One region of the Ihubacter massiliensis genome, then DNA from elsewhere that is predicted to be linked to it. Evidence: riboswitches for the same ligand, from Rfam matches in the RefSeq annotation. Region 1 holds a riboswitch; each other region holds the start of a gene.

Region 1 (4,199 bases):
CCATCCCCGCAGCTTCAGCGGGTAGGCAATATTTTTTTCTACGGTGGTCGTAATCAAATAAGGGGTCTGGAAGACCTGAGTAATTTCATTCTTTGGAATTTGTTTTTGTCCATCGTAATAAATCCGGCCCCCGTCAGCCCGGTCCAGTCCGCCGATCAGGTTGAGCAGCGTGCTCTTTCCGGCTCCGTTAGGCCCGATGACCCCGGTCCTGCTGCCGCTGACAATGGCTCCTGCTTTCAGATCCAGCACTTTTTTTCCTTCATATGCCCGTGTCAGCTCTTCAAATCTCAGTTCCAAGCCGCACCTCCTATCTGCTTTCCCGTTCCTGAAAATTATACAATACAGCGTTTACCAAAAATGAAAGGGTCAGCAGGATAATGCCCACGGCTATGGCGCGGTCATAGTTTCCCATGCCTTTCAATTCTGAAATATAGGTGGTCATAACCCGGGTCTGTCCTTTGATATTGCCGCCGACAATCATAACGGCTCCCACTTCGGAGATGGCCCTGCCAAATCCGGTAACAACAGCCGTGGTAATGCCCACGCGCATCTCGTAAATGAGCAGTTTCATCCGGTCCAGCCGTTCCGCTCCCAGGGTCATGCCCAGGCGGTTTACTACAGGCGCCTTTTCTTTTACCAAATTGTAAGTCAGGCCGATGATGATGGGCGTCACAAGGCAGATTTGAGCGATAATCATCGCCGTCACCGTATAATTCAGCTGCAAACTTCCCAGCGGTCCTCTCCGCATCAGAATCAGAAATACCGTCAATCCCGCGATGACAGGGGGCAGGCTCATAAAGGTGTAAATTAATCTGACTACGACGCCTTTGCCTCTGAATTGGTGCGTTCCCAGGAGAATACCCAGAGGTATGCCAGCGCAAGTGGAAAACACCACAGAAAAGCAAGAAACGTAGAGAGATAGCCCTACGATTTCAAAAATTTCCCCGTCGCCGGCAAAGATCAGTTTAAAGGCTTCGATAATTCCATGTCCAATTGCATCCATAAATGATCCTTTCTCAAATCAGTCCTATTATATCAAAAAAGGACAGGATTGTCTCCCGTCCTTTGCTTATCAAATCCGTTATTTTGCGTTGGGAACGAACAGAGCCTGTCCATATTCTTCCACTCCGTATTCACCGATCAGCTTCTGTGTTGCTTCTGAAACGATCCAGTTCTGGAATGCTTTCGCACCCTCAGCGTTGATGTTTTCATTCTTTTCAGGATTTACACAGATAACGCCGTACTGGTTGTTGAGCACGCCGCTTGGGTCTTTTTCGCTGACGATCTTCAGCTGAGTGTTTTTGCCCACGTTGAGCCAGGTTGCACGATCGGAAAGGGTGTAGCCCACCATTTCATCGGTCATGGTGATTACATCGCCCATTCCAGCCGCAGCTTCGATGTACCAGTCGCCTTTCGGTTCAATCTTTGCCTTTTCCCAAATAGAAAGTTCTTTCTTGTGGGTACCGGAGTCATCTGCCCTGGATACGAACTTTTTTTTCTGGTCCTTAATGGTTGTGAAAGCCTTAATTGCGTCTTCTTTTGCGTTCTTTTCGATGGCCGCCGGATCATCCTTTGGTCCCAGTACAACAAAGTCATTGTACATAACGTCCAGTCTTCCGTCTTTGTCCGCATGGCCGCCTTCCACATATTCCTTTTCAGCAGCAGGTGAGTGTACGAGCAGTACGTCTGCTTCGCCCTTTTCGCCCATTGCCATGGCTTCGCCGGATCCTACGGATACAACGTCAACTTTGTAGCCGCTTTCCTTCTCGAATTCAGGCAGAATCGAATCTAAAAGTCCGCTGTCCTTGGTGCTGGTGGTGGTTGCCAAAATCAGCTTGGGATTGGCCGGCTCTTTGGCCGCTTCTTTGTCGTCTCCGCTGCCGCATGCACTCAGCATAGCTGCTGTGGAAAATACCATCATCAGCGCCAGCACGCATGCAAACACTCTCTTCTTACTTCTCATTTTTTCTCCTCCTCAGTAACAAAAATAATTTACCCAAAAAACAGAACAAAAAACCTTTCATTGCATTGAAATGAAAGGTTATATTCTGTATTTTGACATACATCGTATTCCTTTCCACACTGGGAGGCCGGAGAGTTTCCTCTAGGACCCTGAACGGTCAAGTGCCATGCGCCTTTTGCTGCGGACGGTTAGGCTGTATTGACTCGGAACATTTTCTATTCAGTTGTAAGGATCATTTTGGGCAATGATCCGGCCCGCTGCGTCATCTCAGCAGCCATTGGTATTTTCGCATGAAATCAACCCGTCTGTCAAGGCAAATTACCATAAAACTATCATAATTCCCCTTAGATTCAAACATCTTCCACATTCAGATCAGAATCGAATCACTTCATATTCCTGATTGAGCAGATCGATGGTCAGCAGACGATTGCGCAAAATCTGTGGTTTTCCAAGGAGCACCTTTACGGTCTCCGCCACTTGGACCGCTGCTACCATTGCAGGCGTGAAGCTTGGGTTTCCAGTTTCCTGCTCGGCACCTTTATTAGAACCAGCAGGGTAGATTTTATCAAAGAGGTCGTCCCCCGGCATGATCACCGCGGCCTGCCCATGCCAGCCGGCGATGGCACCGTGAACCAACGGGAGCTTTTGCTCCCGGCATCCTTGTTCCAAAAGACGTCTGGCCTTTATATTATCCAAAGCATCGACAACGGCATCATAACGATCCGTTATAATGCCGTCCACATTGTTCTCGTCAATATAATGACACAAAGGATGGATCTGCACCTCTGAGTTGACCATTTTAATCCTCTCCTGAGCTTCCAGGGCTTTGTAGCGTCCAAGTGTCCTTTCTGTAGAGAGAAGCTGCCTGTTCAAATTGCTGGCTGAAAAAACGTCTCCGTCCACGGCTGTGATTTGACCCACTCCCAGTCTGGCCAGACCCTCGATTACATGGCCTCCCAAGCCGCCGCAGCCAGCTACCAAAACCCAAGAGTTTCGCAGTTTCTCGTTTTCTGCCAGTGAAATTGTACCGATATTTCTCTCGTATCTATCAGCAGTCATCATTCAATGATCCTTCTTACGGCTAGAATTGGTTTATAAGTCGCCTTGCTGATTTTAATCCCGTCCGTAGGATTGCTGGCGTGGACGATCTGACCGCCTCCCATATAAAGCGCTACGTGGCCGTCATAACAGATAATATCACCTGGTTTTGCCTCGCTGTAGGATACCCCTCTTCCACAGGAGCGCTGAGCGCTGGAGGAATGGGGAAGCTTGATGCCGAATTTGGCATACACACTCATGGTAAAACCGGAACAATCGGTGCCGTTTGTCAGGCTGGAACCACCGTACACATACGGGTTGCCGACAAACTGCAAGGCATAATCCACGACTGCCTGTCCTTTATTGGTCGTAACCGGGGGTTTGGTTTCCTTATCCGGAGGAGTGGTTGGCTCCTTCTCGGGTTTTGCTGTGCTCGTCTCTTTTTCCGTATTCGCGGTCGGTTTTTCCGTTGTCTGCTTGGACGGTTTGGTATTGTCCACAGACGGCTTTATCGCTTCAGTCGCAGGCTGAGTGGCTTTGCTTGGCTCTTTTGCCGCAGCCGCTGTTGCCGGCTGGGGTGCTTTCTGTTCAGGCTGCTGCTGCGGTTCTGTCGTTGGTTCTTCCGCAGGCTTAGGCTGCTCCGTATCTGGGGCCTTAGCCGTTTCCTTTTCTTTTGCCGCTGTCAAGGTTCCGTCTTCTTTTACGGAATCATTGCCTTTGGCGACTACCATCGCTACAGGCTGGCGCGTTACTTTTTCCGATATCACTTCTTCTGACAGCGTGCTGCCATTTACTCGAACCACTTGACTAGTGATTAGTTTTCCGCCCTCCTGTCCTTGGGCTACAATTTTCTTCTGCCCTTTATCCAGGTTATCATCGATTCGGTATTCCGTCTGATATGCAATCGTTTCTGTTCGCGAAACTTGATCCACCGTCGTAACCGCTACCATCGGGTTACCAGACGCAGCCGCCGTATAGATTTGCTCAACCGCGTCCTGCGCCTCCACAACGTTCACTTTCTCGTCGCTGCGTTTCAGCGCCTTTTTCTCCACGGTTATCTCCGGAGAAAGGCTAGTCTCCCCTTTCTTGGTATTGGCGGTGCTGTATTTTTGTTTGATGCCGTCGATGACCGCCTGTCCTTCTTTTTGACTGGCAACAATGAACGTTTCCTGATCGCCTATTTTTACTGCCCATGGTT
Region 2 (4,199 bases), 1.6 Mb from region 1:
GGAACAATACAGTCGCTGCCCCTTTGCTCATTTTGTGGGATATGGCCTGCGGCCCCAGGAGCAGCGAATCTATGAAATGGGCGGCCGGGAGATCGGCGATCTGTATCACACCTGCCTGATGGAGATCTCCAGGTGGCTGACCGATGACGGCATCCCGGTGAACGATCCCGCATCCCGCTGGATGACTGTGTCAAAAGAGGAATGCGATAAAAAGATCGGGAGCATCCTTTCGCGGGAGGCGCTTTTGTACCGGGAGGGCATGCTCTCCTCCGGCAGTGAAGAGGCCTATCGAACCAAGCGGCTCCATGAGATTTGCAGTGAAATCAGCTGGGTTCTCATCGACCATGTAAGGCGGGGCAGCATCCGAACCATTGCCTTTGAACAGGCATTCGGCAGAGGAAGGAGCATTCCGCCGGTGATAGTAGAAACCAGCCAGGGAGACGTCTTTATTGAAGGTAAGATCGACCGGGTAGATCTGTTGGATGACGGCCGGGTCAAGGTCATCGATTACAAGACGGGTAATGAAACCTTCCGTGTCCATGAAGCAGAAAAGGGATTTCGCCTCCAGCTGATGCTTTATTTAAAAGCCGCCCAGCAAAAAGAGCGGGAACCTGCCGGCGTGTTCTACTTTCTCATCAGCGAACCATCTGTGAGCGCAGATGCGATCAAACCCGAGGAGCTTGGGGAGAAGGTGGAGCAGGAAGCAAAGAAAGCGTGCAAGATGGACGGGGTCATGGTGGATGATCCCCAGGTGATCCGGGACATTGCCGGAGATTTTTCCGGGTATTCGGACGTGGTTCCCATTCGCCAGACACAGAAGGGCTTTTCCGGGACCGGGGCCGGAAAACTGCTGGATGAGGAAACCTTTTTACAGCTGCAGGAAAAGGTGGATGAGACAGTGAGCGAGCTGTGCCAGGAGCTGCTTTCGGGGAACATCGCCGTAAAGCCGAAAAAATCCGGTCAGGTGAGCGCCTGCACCTATTGTAAGTACAAGGGCATCTGCCAGTTTGACCTGGCCTTTGAAGGATGCAGATATGAAATTATTTAAATGGAGGTTGAATGATGATAAAATTTGATATGGAAAAGTGTGTTGAATGCCTGAAATGTGTATCCGTATGCCCCTTTACCGTGCTGGGGGAAAAGGATGGAAGGCCCCAGCTGAGAGAGGGAAAGGCTTGTCTCAAATGTATGCACTGCGCGGCTGCATGTCCCCAAAACGCCATTTGCTGGGATGACAAACCGGCTGTACTTGACCGAACTTTGCCCGCACTTTCCCAGGGCTTTGCCGAAGACTTGGATAACCACATCCTGACCAGAAGATCCTATCGCCATTTCAAGCAGACGCCGCCCGACCGGGAGCTGGTGCGCCACGCATTGGAAATGGCAGCCTGGGCGCCCAGCGCCAAAAACCAGCATCCGGCCAAGTGGATGGTCATCGATTCCAAAGAGGTGATTGAAAAAATGATGGGGTACATATTGGACTATGTGAAAGAAACGGGAACATCTCCGGAAATCGCCAGCGAATATGAAGAGGGCAACAATGTGGTTATGGGAACAGCGCCCATACTGATTCTGTGCTATGGAAGAAATAACGCCATTAATTCGCCGGCCGATACGGCCATCGCCATGACCACTGCCGAACTGGTCCTTCAAGCTAGAGGCATCGGAACCTGCTGGGCCGGCTATTTGACAAGAATGTGCAACGCGATCCCCCAGATCCGGGAACTTCTGCCGCCGCTGCCAGACAACAACAGCTTTTACGGCGCTTTCATGGCTGGCTATCCCCAGCAGGAAGAATACTTCCATATCCCGGAACGGTTAAAACGGGAAGACATAAAATGGGTATAAAGTAGTAGAAAAAACTTTCTCAAAACAAATATCCAATTTACAATAAATGAGATTAATTCTCAAGGATTTTAAAATTAGCAACTTGATTTGCAGTAAAATCGCAAAATAGTACAAAAATAATGGTTTCTCCTGTTGACATACAGGAGAACAAACTGATAAAATGTTGTCAATGTAACAGATAAGATAGAGATCCGAGTCCCGAATTCCTTCGCTGCGGAACGCATGGAATCGGGACCAATGGGTTCACTGCGGAAACGCGTGGGCCTCCCGTGTTTGGAAAGGATGGATGATCTGGCAGCCAGGCCGAAACCGTCGGCTTTGCGGCAGTCGTTTATATGCAGCAGCCGAGCTGATTGGAATGTAGGGTTTCTTTAGCTGCGCAGTACATATGTTTTGAGGAGCAGATCGCAACCTAGACCTTTCCGCACAAATGAGCGGAGGGTCTTTATTTTTTCAGATTGTTACCAAGTTAAAACAAGTTTTATTGGAAAAATCGGAGGCAAGCTATTATGAATTTGAAGAAAATGACCCTGAACATCAACGGCGCGGACCGTATGTTCATCTGCGATCCCGAAAAGGACACGCTGGCATCCGTACTGCGTCGTCTGGGCCTGACTGGAACGAAAGTAGGCTGCGGTACCGGCGTATGCGGAGCATGCTCTGTTATTCTGGACGGAAAAGTAATCCGTTCCTGTACCAGAAAGATCAAGAATGTTAAAGAATACAGTTCCGTTATGACGATCGAAGGAATCGGAACAGTACTGAACCCGCATCCGCTCCAGTATGCATGGGTACATCTCGGAGCCGTACAGTGCGGATTCTGCGTACCTGGATTTATTGTATCTGCTTATCAGCTGCTACTGGACAATCCAAACCCGACAAGAGAAGATGTTCGTGATTGGTTCCAGAAACATAGAAATGTCTGCAGATGCACTGGTTACAAGCAGATTGTGGACGCTGTTATGGAAGCGGCTGCGATTATGCGCGGAGAAAAGACATTTGACGATATTACTTATGACTGGTCAAAGGATGTAGGCGATTTCTACGGCAAACCGCTCATCAGACCCAATGCCATGCCTAAGGCCTGCGGTGTATGCGACTACGGTGATGATGTAGAACTGCACATGCCGGAAGAAACACTCAAGGTTGAACTGGTTCAGCCAAGAAAGTACAGCCACGCGAAGATTATCAACATCGATTGCAGCGAAGCGGAAAAAATGCCTGGCGTAGTAAAGATTGTTACTGCTGAAGATGTAAAAGGTGCAAACAGACTGATGACCTATGCTTTCTCAGAAAGAACGGTTGAAATGCAGCAGGCGCATCACGTTTTGGCTGAAGATGAAATCCTTTATTATGGTGATGTTGTTGCGCTGGTATGCGCAGACACAAGAGCGCATGCAAAAGCCGCGGCAGACGCAGTAAAGGTTGAACTTGAGCCGCTGCCTGAATATATGAATTATCTGGAAGCTGTTACTCCGGACGCTGAGAAAATCCATGACTGGATGCCGGATACATACGGTAAAAACATTTACTCCGAGCTTCCTGTACTCAAGGGCGATCATGAGAAGGTTCCGGAAATCATCGGCGATGCTGCATACTCGGTAGAGGGTTCCTTCTATTCATCCAGAGAGCCGCATATGTCCATCGAAGGTGATGTTATGCAGGCATACTATGATGAAGATGACAACCTTTGCATCCACTGCAAGACGATGACCTTATACTTTGACAGAGATGAAATCGCAGAAGCGATCGGAGTTCCGGTTGAAAAACTGAGAGTTATCGAAAATCCGACCGGAGGATCTTTCGGATGGGCTATGAGTGCTCACACTTATTCCATGGTCGGCATGGCTGCCAAGGTTACCGGCATGCCTTGCTCACTGTCGATGGATTACGGTCAGTTCATGGCAGTATCCGGCAAACGTTCTCCGGCTTACTTCAACGCCAAGCTTGCCTGCGATAAGGACGGCATGTTCGTTGCCGGCGAATTTGACGCAGGACTGGACCATGGTCCGTTCTTAGAACTGGGTGACGACAAACTGACTAAGATTTCAAGATTTATGTTCTACCCGTATTACATGCCCAATGTGGTAGGTCTCTCAAGAGTAGCTGCTACAAACCACTCCTTCGGTACTGCATATAGAGGATACGGTGCTCCGCAGGCATTTACATGCTCCGAAGCGCTGGTGGACATGCTGGCTGAAAAAGCGGGAATCGATCCGTTTGAAATCAGATATAAGAATATCGCAAGACCGGGACAGGACAATCTGAACCAGTATCCGTTCCTCCATTATCCAATGGAAGAAATGATGGATAAATTAAAACCGATGTATGAGGAAGCTGTTGCAAAGGCG
Region 3 (4,199 bases), 2.3 Mb from region 1:
CATCACCATCATCAACGCCATTACGACGCTGACAATGATCCTCTTATTGCTTTTTGCAAGATTCATTTTTTCGTCCTCCTTTTTAAATGTAATAATAAGCTATATATAATTACTCTGCATCGCCGGATGCAAAGGAATTATCATTTGTTTAGTAGGCTAAATGGATGGGCCGGTTTACACCAAAACATTTATTTAACCTTTACAGTCTTCAATTGTGACGTCTTTCCGTATACCTTCTTACCGTCCACCACTTTATACGCGCGGACTTTGTAGTAATACCGCTTTCCTTTTTTGAGGCCCTTATCCGTATATTTGTTCTTTACTGTGATGCTTGCTTTTATATATTTGCCATTTTTGCTTGTGCTTCTATGCAATACATATTTATCCGCACCTGAAACTTTACTCCACTTTGCCGTAGCTTTTCTTTTCCCTGCCTTTACTTTCAAGGCCGGTTTGGAAGGCACCGGCCTTATTGATTTCTTTGCAGAGTAGCTGCCATAAACTTTTTGTCCATTGACAAGCCGATAAGCCCTCACTTTATATGCGTACGTCTTTCCTGTTTTCAGATTTTTTCCGACATAGCTGCGGGCAGTTGTATGTTTTACAGGCTTGTATTTCTTCGATTTTGCGTTATATCGATAGACGGTATAACCATCGGCCTTTGCAGCTTTTGACCAGGTCAGCTTTACACGATTGTAGCTGGACGAAACTGCTTTTAATGATACTTTCGCAATTACGGGAGTTACTTCCACTGGACAGGAAGCCTTCAGATTTGTTCCATCCTTTGTTACTGCCGTAATTGTCGTTTTGCCTGCTTTCATCGCTTTGACTTCACCATTGGAATCAACTACGGCAACTGCTTTGTCTGCCGAAGTCCATGTTACTGCTTTTTCTTTTACATTTTCAGGCTTAATGGCGGCCTTTAATGTTTTAGTCTGGCCTTCTTTTAAGGTTACTTTACTTCCCAGGGAAATGCTCTGTGCAAAAGCATCTGTGGAAAAATGGAAAACAATCTTTTTATCCAGCAATGTCTGTACGCCCATGCCTGACTCAAAGACCAGTACATACTGTGTATTAGCAGCTAATGCGTTAGCAGGAATCTCCAAAAATACATCGAACCCTCTGAGCGGTCCGGAACCAGTTCCCCCGCCATTGGCCAGCCTCTGATGTTTCCAGCCCTTGTAAATCTGAGTACCTGTCAGGACAACCGTGCCGTCCGTCTTCTGAATGCTCATCTTGGGAATAATATTACTAGCCATAATTTGGTCATTGCACTTGGCAGTCTGTGAACCGCCCAGGAAAAATCCAAACTTAATGGGTTGGGTCGGATTTAAAGTTCCCTGAATATAGTTGTCCCAGTATGCGCTAACGGACGTGTCGGTCATAATCGAATAGTTATAGGCATAAGAATTCACATACGGATGGCTATCATCTGCCATACCGCCGTTCTCTTTTTCTATATCTGCCCCATTGAAAAAATACTGTTTTATATTCGTTGTACCATATTGTCCAATTCTGCTATCCTTAGAATTAACGGAAGCATCTATATAGTTTACGAACATGCCCTGGTTCTGTGATGTCTGGGATAGAGCCGTATTCCCTGCTGTGTTTGCGAACGCCATTCCCGGCACCATGACCATGACCATCATCAGGGCCGTTACTACACTGACAGTGATCCTCTTTTTGCCTTTTGCAAGATTCATTTTTCATCCTCCTCGTTCAATATACGAATAAGTTGATAGAACGCCTCACATCTCGAAATGCAAAAGAAGTATCACGCACTTCACTTTAACATTTTAAATCGATAAACTTGTTGCCACAAAAATAAGGAATGCATATAAAAAATAAAACTCTTTCCTAAAAAACGGGAAAGAGTGATTTACCTCTGATACATCATTCCTTTCCAAAACACGGGAGGCAGCACCGTTTCCAGTATTACCCATCGACGCTCAACCATAGGCCAAAGCCTTTAGGTTTTCACGTTCGGAACCATCAATATTTACTTTTATAATCCAAAATTTACTAGATTCAGTTACATTGTATTATAGCTCGTATCTTTTCGCAAGTTTTTTCTTACTTCTTCGATTTTTTTCTTCATTATGAGACATGATGTGCTTTCTTTATCCCTATTATACTACAGCAAACGACAAATTTCCGTTGTCTTACCAACATTTTCTAATCTTTTATAAAAAACGTGGAAATGACGGAATCAAAGATTCCTATTTCCACATGTCGCCCGTAAGGGGGCGACTCTTTGCAAGGTACTGTTGCCGGTAACGTAGTGCGTAAAAACATCCGCTGGCTGATCCCACTGTACACCGTTGGATCTGGAAATTCTTATCAGCCTATTTTTATTTACCAGCTCGCGAATACGTTTTACTTGGCATTTACTTTTGCTTATTTTTGTTCTATGATATATAGAATCTTTGTTAAAGGAGGCGTTTATATGAAGAAACTCGATTGTTTAGGCCAAATCTGCCCCATTCCTGTCATGCGGCTGCAAAACGAACTGTCGGTCATCGGGCAGGGTGAAGAGGTTATGCTCGTAACGGATCATAGTTGTACCTGCAAATCCGTTCAAGAATTCTGCAGGGCCAAAGAACTGGTCTGTTCATGCGAGGAGGTGATGAACGGTATCTGGGAAATCACCATCCGCAGCGCTCCCGAGTCAGCAAATCATCGAGTCAAGCATTCGTTCCAGATAGGCAAATAAATCTTTTATTTGTACATCTTCCTGTTGAGATTTTGGATTTTTGATTAAATAGTAACGAAACTTAAATTCAAACTCTTCTATTTCGATAATTTCCAACTGTTTGTTATACAATTCTTTCTTTATGGACGAATATGGGAGAAAAGCTGCTCCCATCCCATTGACTACCGACTGTTTTGCCGACTCAAAGGATTCAAATTGGCAGGTCACATTCATTTGCTGCCTGGAAACTCCTTTTTGAGCGAGATACCCATCCAGCTTCTGCTGGGTTCTGTGACTGCCGCTGATCATCATCATCGGTAGTTGTTGCAATTCATCCAAGTCCATTTTCTTTCGTTTGTGCGTTCTCGGAGTCATGACCAAATGCACTGGATCAGAGAACATAAAACGGCTATATAATTCTTTATTTGCAGGAGGCCCGACGATAAATCCAATATCACCCTGACCGGCATTGATTTTTTGTTCGATCTGTGCGCTGGACATTACTTTCGTCTCCAAGCGGACTTCTTGAAATTTTTTCTGTATTTGAAACAGCGCACAAGGCAGTGCATAAGTATAAATCACATCCATGGAAAGGATATGGAAACAACGATCCTTTTTCTGCAAAAGTTCCAGTTGGTTGACCAGTGTCTGATAAACGCCCAAAATTTCCTGGGCACGCTGATATACTAGTTCACCGGCAGGAGTCATGCTCACGCCCTGATTACTCCTGTCAAGCAGCCGGCAGCCAAAGGAATTTTCCATTGACTTGATTTGCTGGCTCAGTGCGGACTGCGATACGTGAAGACGTTCGGCTGCCTTTGTAATACTTCCATTGTTAATAATTTCAATAAACATAAACAGAGTATCGATATTCATCCCTACCTCCAATCCTATCTTACACCAGGGTTATCCCATAACTATGCCCATTATTATATCACAACAATCTGAATTGTCATAAGATTTTCTAATATAGCTTCACGTATTACGATTACCCGATTAATTACGCCCATGCTATAATGATCCCATAGTCATCGTCAAAGAATTAACAGTGATAGAAAGGAGAAACGAAAATGGGTGAAGGCCAGAGTAAACCATCGTCCATAGAGCGCAGTCCCAGAAAACGGACACCCCGCAAACCAAAAAAAAGCCAGATTCCTTATGCGATTCTGGTTACCATCGGAATCATCTTAATCGCATGGCTGGTAAATCGCGGCAGTACCACTGCCGCAATCGGCTGGATATTCGGAATCGCATTCGGATATGTCCTTCAGCGATCCAGATTCTGTTTTACCGCTTCTATGCGGGACCCGTGGATTACCGGCAGTACTTCCCTGACAAGAGCTGTACTGATCGCATTTGCACTGACCACTTTAGGTTTCACTGCCATCAAATACAGTGCTTATCTGAGCGGCAGTGACATTCCCGGAGCCGGTGCTGTGCATCCGATCAGCATCCCCCTAATACTGGGAGCGACCATGTTCGGAATTGGGATGGTAATCGCCGGAGG
Region 4 (4,199 bases), 1.0 Mb from region 1:
TCAGTTCATCAGCAGCCATGACAACGGCTTTACTGTTCATGTAATGCTGTCTTGATGATGCGGTAGCACCGGAGTCAGGACAGAATTTGGAGTCATTCTGAATCAGCACGATGTCGTCAGGGGTTACACCCAGAGGCTTGAGAGCTTCCAAAGTGGTAACCAGAGCGCCTACATCGCCGCCCTGTCCCTGATCCTGCCAGGTGTCGTATTTGGCAAATTTGCCGTTGGGCAGTAATTCCAGAGCAACGGTACACTGGTCGAAGATACCTTCTGTTACGTTGTATCCGCCCCATGCGATACCTACGCCTCTCTTCTTTTCAGGAGTAGATTCTTTGGCAACTCTTTCTTTTACTTCCTCATAAATCGGTTTTAAGATATCCATCATCTTTTCCATCGGGTATTCACGGAAAGGATACTGGTTGATGTTGGTATCTCCAGGTCTTGCGATGTTCTTATATCTGAATTCGAACGGATCCATGCCAATCTTCTTAGCCATCATATCAACCAGCGCCTCGGATGCTGTGTATGCCTGTGGTGATCCGTAGCCTCTGTACGCAGTTCCGTAGTTGTGGTTGGTGCAGGCAACTCTTGTCAGTCCCAGACAGTTGGGAATGTTGTATGGGAAGAACATGAACTTGGCCGGTCTTGTGATCAAGTCGTCGCCCAGTTCGTTGTAGGAACCGTGGTCCATACCGCAATCCCATTCTGCTCCGACGATCTTGCCGTCCTTGTCGCAGGCCAATCTTCCGTTGGTGTAGGACGGAGCGCGCTTTCCGGACAGAGCCATGAACTCAGGATAAGTAATGGATAATGCTACCGGCATATCGTCGCATGCCATGCAGGCAATCGCTGCCATCGCATATGTAGCTGCCGCGATACCCCAGCCGAAGGTAGCGCCTGTCGGGTTTTCGATGACTCTGATCTTCTCTGCAGGAAGGCCGGTCGCCTCTGCGATATCACCGATGTTGGAGTAAATCTGCATCGCTTTGCAATGAACGGTCAGCAGGCCGTCATCGCCCCAGTAAGCCTGTACTGTATCGCCTTCGATCGGCATATGGGGCTCTCTGGATGAATAGAAGGAACCTTCTACTACATAAGGCGCCTCGTCGATCAGTTCCGGCGTATCGTGTCCTGCGCCCTTAACGTTGGGCTGTTCGGACCATACGTTGGGATGATCGTCATGTATTCTCATGGCATCCGGCATAGCTGCTTCCAGATAAGTCTTGTATTCAGGCAGCTGTTCCCAATCGATGGTAACTTTCTTTGCCGCTTCCTGGGCATGAGCCTTTGTATCGGCTACAACCAGAGCTACAACATCACCGTAGTTAAAGATCTTGTCTTCAACAAGGATTGGGTGGGACTGGCCGGTAGCCAGAGTTCTCGGTGTGAACGGCATGAATCCAAGTCTGTTGGGGCCTTTGATATCGGCCGCTGTAACAACCTTGTAAACGCCGGGCATTTTTTCTGCTTCTTCTTTATGTATAGCTTTCAGTTTTGCGTGGAAGGCGACTTTCGGCTGTACCAGTACGGCATGCAGCGTGTTCTCCGGCATCTTCAGTTCAATGTCGTCGCCGTAATCAGCAAGTCCGCATACCTTTGCCAGAGCAGCGGGACGAACCAGCGGCTGGCCGTAATATTCTTTGTTCTCCGGAAGTTTTACCATAATGTCTTCCAGAGCGCATTCGCCTCTCATAACCTTTGCAGCGTTCATGACAGCATCTACGATCTGCTTATAGCCTGTGCAGCGGCAGATGTTTCTGTTTTTCTGGAACCAGTCTCTTACCTCTTCTCTGGTCGGATCAGGGTTAGCCTGAAGCAGCGCGTAGGCCGATACAATGAATCCTGGAGTACAGAATCCGCATTGTACGGCTCCGGCATGCATAAATGCTACCTGAATCGGATGGAGATATCTGGGAGCTCCAATTCCTTCAATCGTTACTACTTCGCTGTACTCTTCGACCTTAGCGATCTTTTTCGTACAGGAACGAACTAGTTTGCCGTCCAGCATTACGGTACAAGAACCGCATACGCCGGATCCGCAGCCAACTTTTGTACCTGTGAGCCCTAAACGTCTGACAACATCAGCCAGAGTATCCTTTTCAGGATCACAGATGAACATTCGATCGGCACCATTGATGTTTAACGTCATTTTTCTCAATTTCATAATAATTTGCCTCCAATTAATTTTTCAATTGAACATACTTTAACGTTTCACATCCAATAACAAAGGCCTTTTCGTGCGTTTCGAAATGGTACACGAACCTTTCCAAACGCGGGAGGCTCATATGTTTCCACATAAACCCAACGTTTCCGCCTCCATAGCATTTTTTCAAAAGCCGTAGGAGCTCGGAAATCGGATTGTGTATTGAATTGTTACTACGGTTTTCATTTTATCAGTTCGTTCAGGGGCCTGTCAACCGCGGAAACCCTGATTTCAGTACAATCTTGCGGTCAAGCCCAGTACTAAGTAGCTATTATTTGAATTGTCTTAAATTTGTAAAAAATTTGTTACAATTTGCCGTAAAAACGGCCTCTTTTCGATCCGGCGGCGAACCTCCCCGGCGGCCTTACGGCCCGGTCCTGCAAAACATTTTCGGTCGCCCCTTGCCCATTTTGGGAATTTATAATAGAATGAAAAACAGATACTTTGTCCCCCCAACCGGTTTGGGGGAGAGTAGGAACAGGAGAAGAAACATGAAACGATTATCGGAAGTTCAAAGCATATGCCCAGTCTGTGAAAAGCCGATCAAAGCTTTTTATACAGAGCGGGAGGGCAAAGTATTCTTTGAAAAAACATGTGAAGAACATGGCGAATTTCGCGCACTGGTTTCAAACCGCACAGATGATTATCTGGATTGGATCAAAAATCCGGTTGTCAATATTCCGCCCAAAACGGCGATGACCAAGGGCAGCGGGCAGGATGAATGCCCCCTTCACTGCGGCACCTGCGAAAACCATTTGCAGACCGCCTGCTGCGTGCTGATCGATATTACCAAGCGGTGCAATCAGCATTGTCCCTTCTGCTTTGCAAGGGCGGAAATGGATTCGGAGGAACCGGGCGATCCCAGCTTAAAAGAACTGGAAGCAAAATTCGATCTGCTGGTGGAGCTGGGGGAAGAACGGCCTTTCAACATTCAGCTGTCAGGAGGGGAGCCCACTGTCCGCGACGATCTGCCCCAGATCATCCGCATGGCCAGGTCCAAAGGATTTGAATACATACAGATTAACAGCAACGGCAGGCGAATCGCCCGCGAGGCCGGGTATGCCGCGGCGCTCAAAGAGGCGGGAGCATCGGTGATTTTCATGCAGTTTGATGGAACCACCGATGAGATTTACATGCAGATGCGGGGAGAGCCTTTATTTAAAGAAAAGAAACAAGCCATCGAAAACTGCAGGAAAGCCGGTCTGCCGGTGACGCTGGTACCGACGGTCGCCAGAAACGTCAACTTGGACAACATCGGGGCAATGATGGAGTTTCTGCTGGAGAACATAGCCGTTGTCAAAGGGATCCATTTCCAACCGGTGAGCTTTTTCGGCAGGCATCCCGACCCGGACCATGAAAACCGGGTGACCATGTTCGATGTGCTCCATGAAATTGAAAACCAGTGTCCGGGCTTTCATTATGAGGATTTCTGTCCCATCGCCACCGGCCATACCCTGTGCTGCTTTTACAGTACTTATTTAAAGGAAAAAGACGGTATAACATGTATGGTCAGCAAAAAGGAAAAAGAGGCGGGCATCAGCTGCTGCGATACACAGCAGGACTCCTGCTGCTGCGAGCCGGATCCTCTGGAAATCATAAAAAAGGACCGGGACTTTGTGCTCAACAAATGGGACTTGCCCCAGGAGCAGGAAACAAGCGAGGTAGACTGCTGCTCCTGCTGCGATCCGGCCGATACGGCCGCGGCCGGAGAGGAACCCTGCTGTCAGGCGGAGCAGGAGGAAGAGATCATGGATTTGGATCAGTTCCTTACCTATTATAAGCAGAACACCTTTACGGTGACCGGCATGGCCTTCCAGGACAGCACCAACCTGGATGCAGAGCGATTGAAGCGGTGCCGGGTGCAGGTGCTTTCCGCGGACAACCGGCTGGTGCCTTTCTGCGGATATAACAGTATTTATCGAAAATCTTAGTTTTAAGGAGAAGAAAATGAGTTTAGTAAGACCAGGTAAATTTGAGATTACGGACAAGGCTATGG

Evidence for each region. A riboswitch is a leader RNA that binds a small molecule or an ion and turns the genes downstream of it on or off. The one in region 1 is predicted to bind molybdenum cofactor.
Region 2: another riboswitch for molybdenum cofactor. It lies ahead of NIA71_RS09190 (molybdopterin-dependent oxidoreductase); the one in region 1 lies ahead of NIA71_RS16520 (substrate-binding domain-containing protein).
Region 3: another riboswitch for molybdenum cofactor. It lies ahead of NIA71_RS06135 (fibronectin type III domain-containing protein); the one in region 1 lies ahead of NIA71_RS16520 (substrate-binding domain-containing protein).
Region 4: another riboswitch for molybdenum cofactor. It lies ahead of NIA71_RS12155 (molybdopterin-dependent oxidoreductase); the one in region 1 lies ahead of NIA71_RS16520 (substrate-binding domain-containing protein).

The regions. Positions count from the first base shown of each region.
Region 1 covers NZ_JAMXVH010000001.1:3,602,626-3,606,824, reverse strand. Annotated here, with positions in the region: gene NIA71_RS16530 (ABC transporter ATP-binding protein) at 1-297, opposite strand, end outside; gene NIA71_RS16525 (ABC transporter permease) at 308-1,003, opposite strand; gene NIA71_RS16520 (substrate-binding domain-containing protein) at 1,082-1,963, opposite strand; molybdenum cofactor riboswitch at 2,055-2,184, opposite strand; gene NIA71_RS16515 (HesA/MoeB/ThiF family protein) at 2,336-3,025, opposite strand; gene NIA71_RS16510 (NlpC/P60 family protein) at 3,022-4,199, opposite strand, start outside.
Region 2 covers NZ_JAMXVH010000001.1:1,961,193-1,965,391, reverse strand. Annotated here, with positions in the region: gene NIA71_RS09200 (PD-(D/E)XK nuclease family protein) at 1-1,048, shown strand, start outside; gene NIA71_RS09195 (nitroreductase family protein) at 1,060-1,848, shown strand; molybdenum cofactor riboswitch at 2,026-2,148, shown strand; gene NIA71_RS09190 (molybdopterin-dependent oxidoreductase) at 2,358-4,199, shown strand, end outside.
Region 3 covers NZ_JAMXVH010000001.1:1,334,025-1,338,223, forward strand. Annotated here, with positions in the region: gene NIA71_RS06130 (Ig-like domain-containing protein) at 1-66, opposite strand, end outside; gene NIA71_RS06135 (fibronectin type III domain-containing protein) at 189-1,703, opposite strand; molybdenum cofactor riboswitch at 1,881-2,001, opposite strand; gene NIA71_RS06140 (sulfurtransferase TusA family protein) at 2,447-2,713, shown strand; gene NIA71_RS06145 (LysR family transcriptional regulator) at 2,669-3,568, opposite strand; gene NIA71_RS06150 (YeeE/YedE thiosulfate transporter family protein) at 3,763-4,199, shown strand, end outside.
Region 4 covers NZ_JAMXVH010000001.1:2,603,941-2,608,139, reverse strand. Annotated here, with positions in the region: gene NIA71_RS12155 (molybdopterin-dependent oxidoreductase) at 1-2,164, opposite strand, end outside; molybdenum cofactor riboswitch at 2,244-2,371, opposite strand; gene NIA71_RS12150 (radical SAM protein) at 2,695-4,134, shown strand; gene trsM (DVU_1556 family methyltransferase) at 4,151-4,199, shown strand, end outside.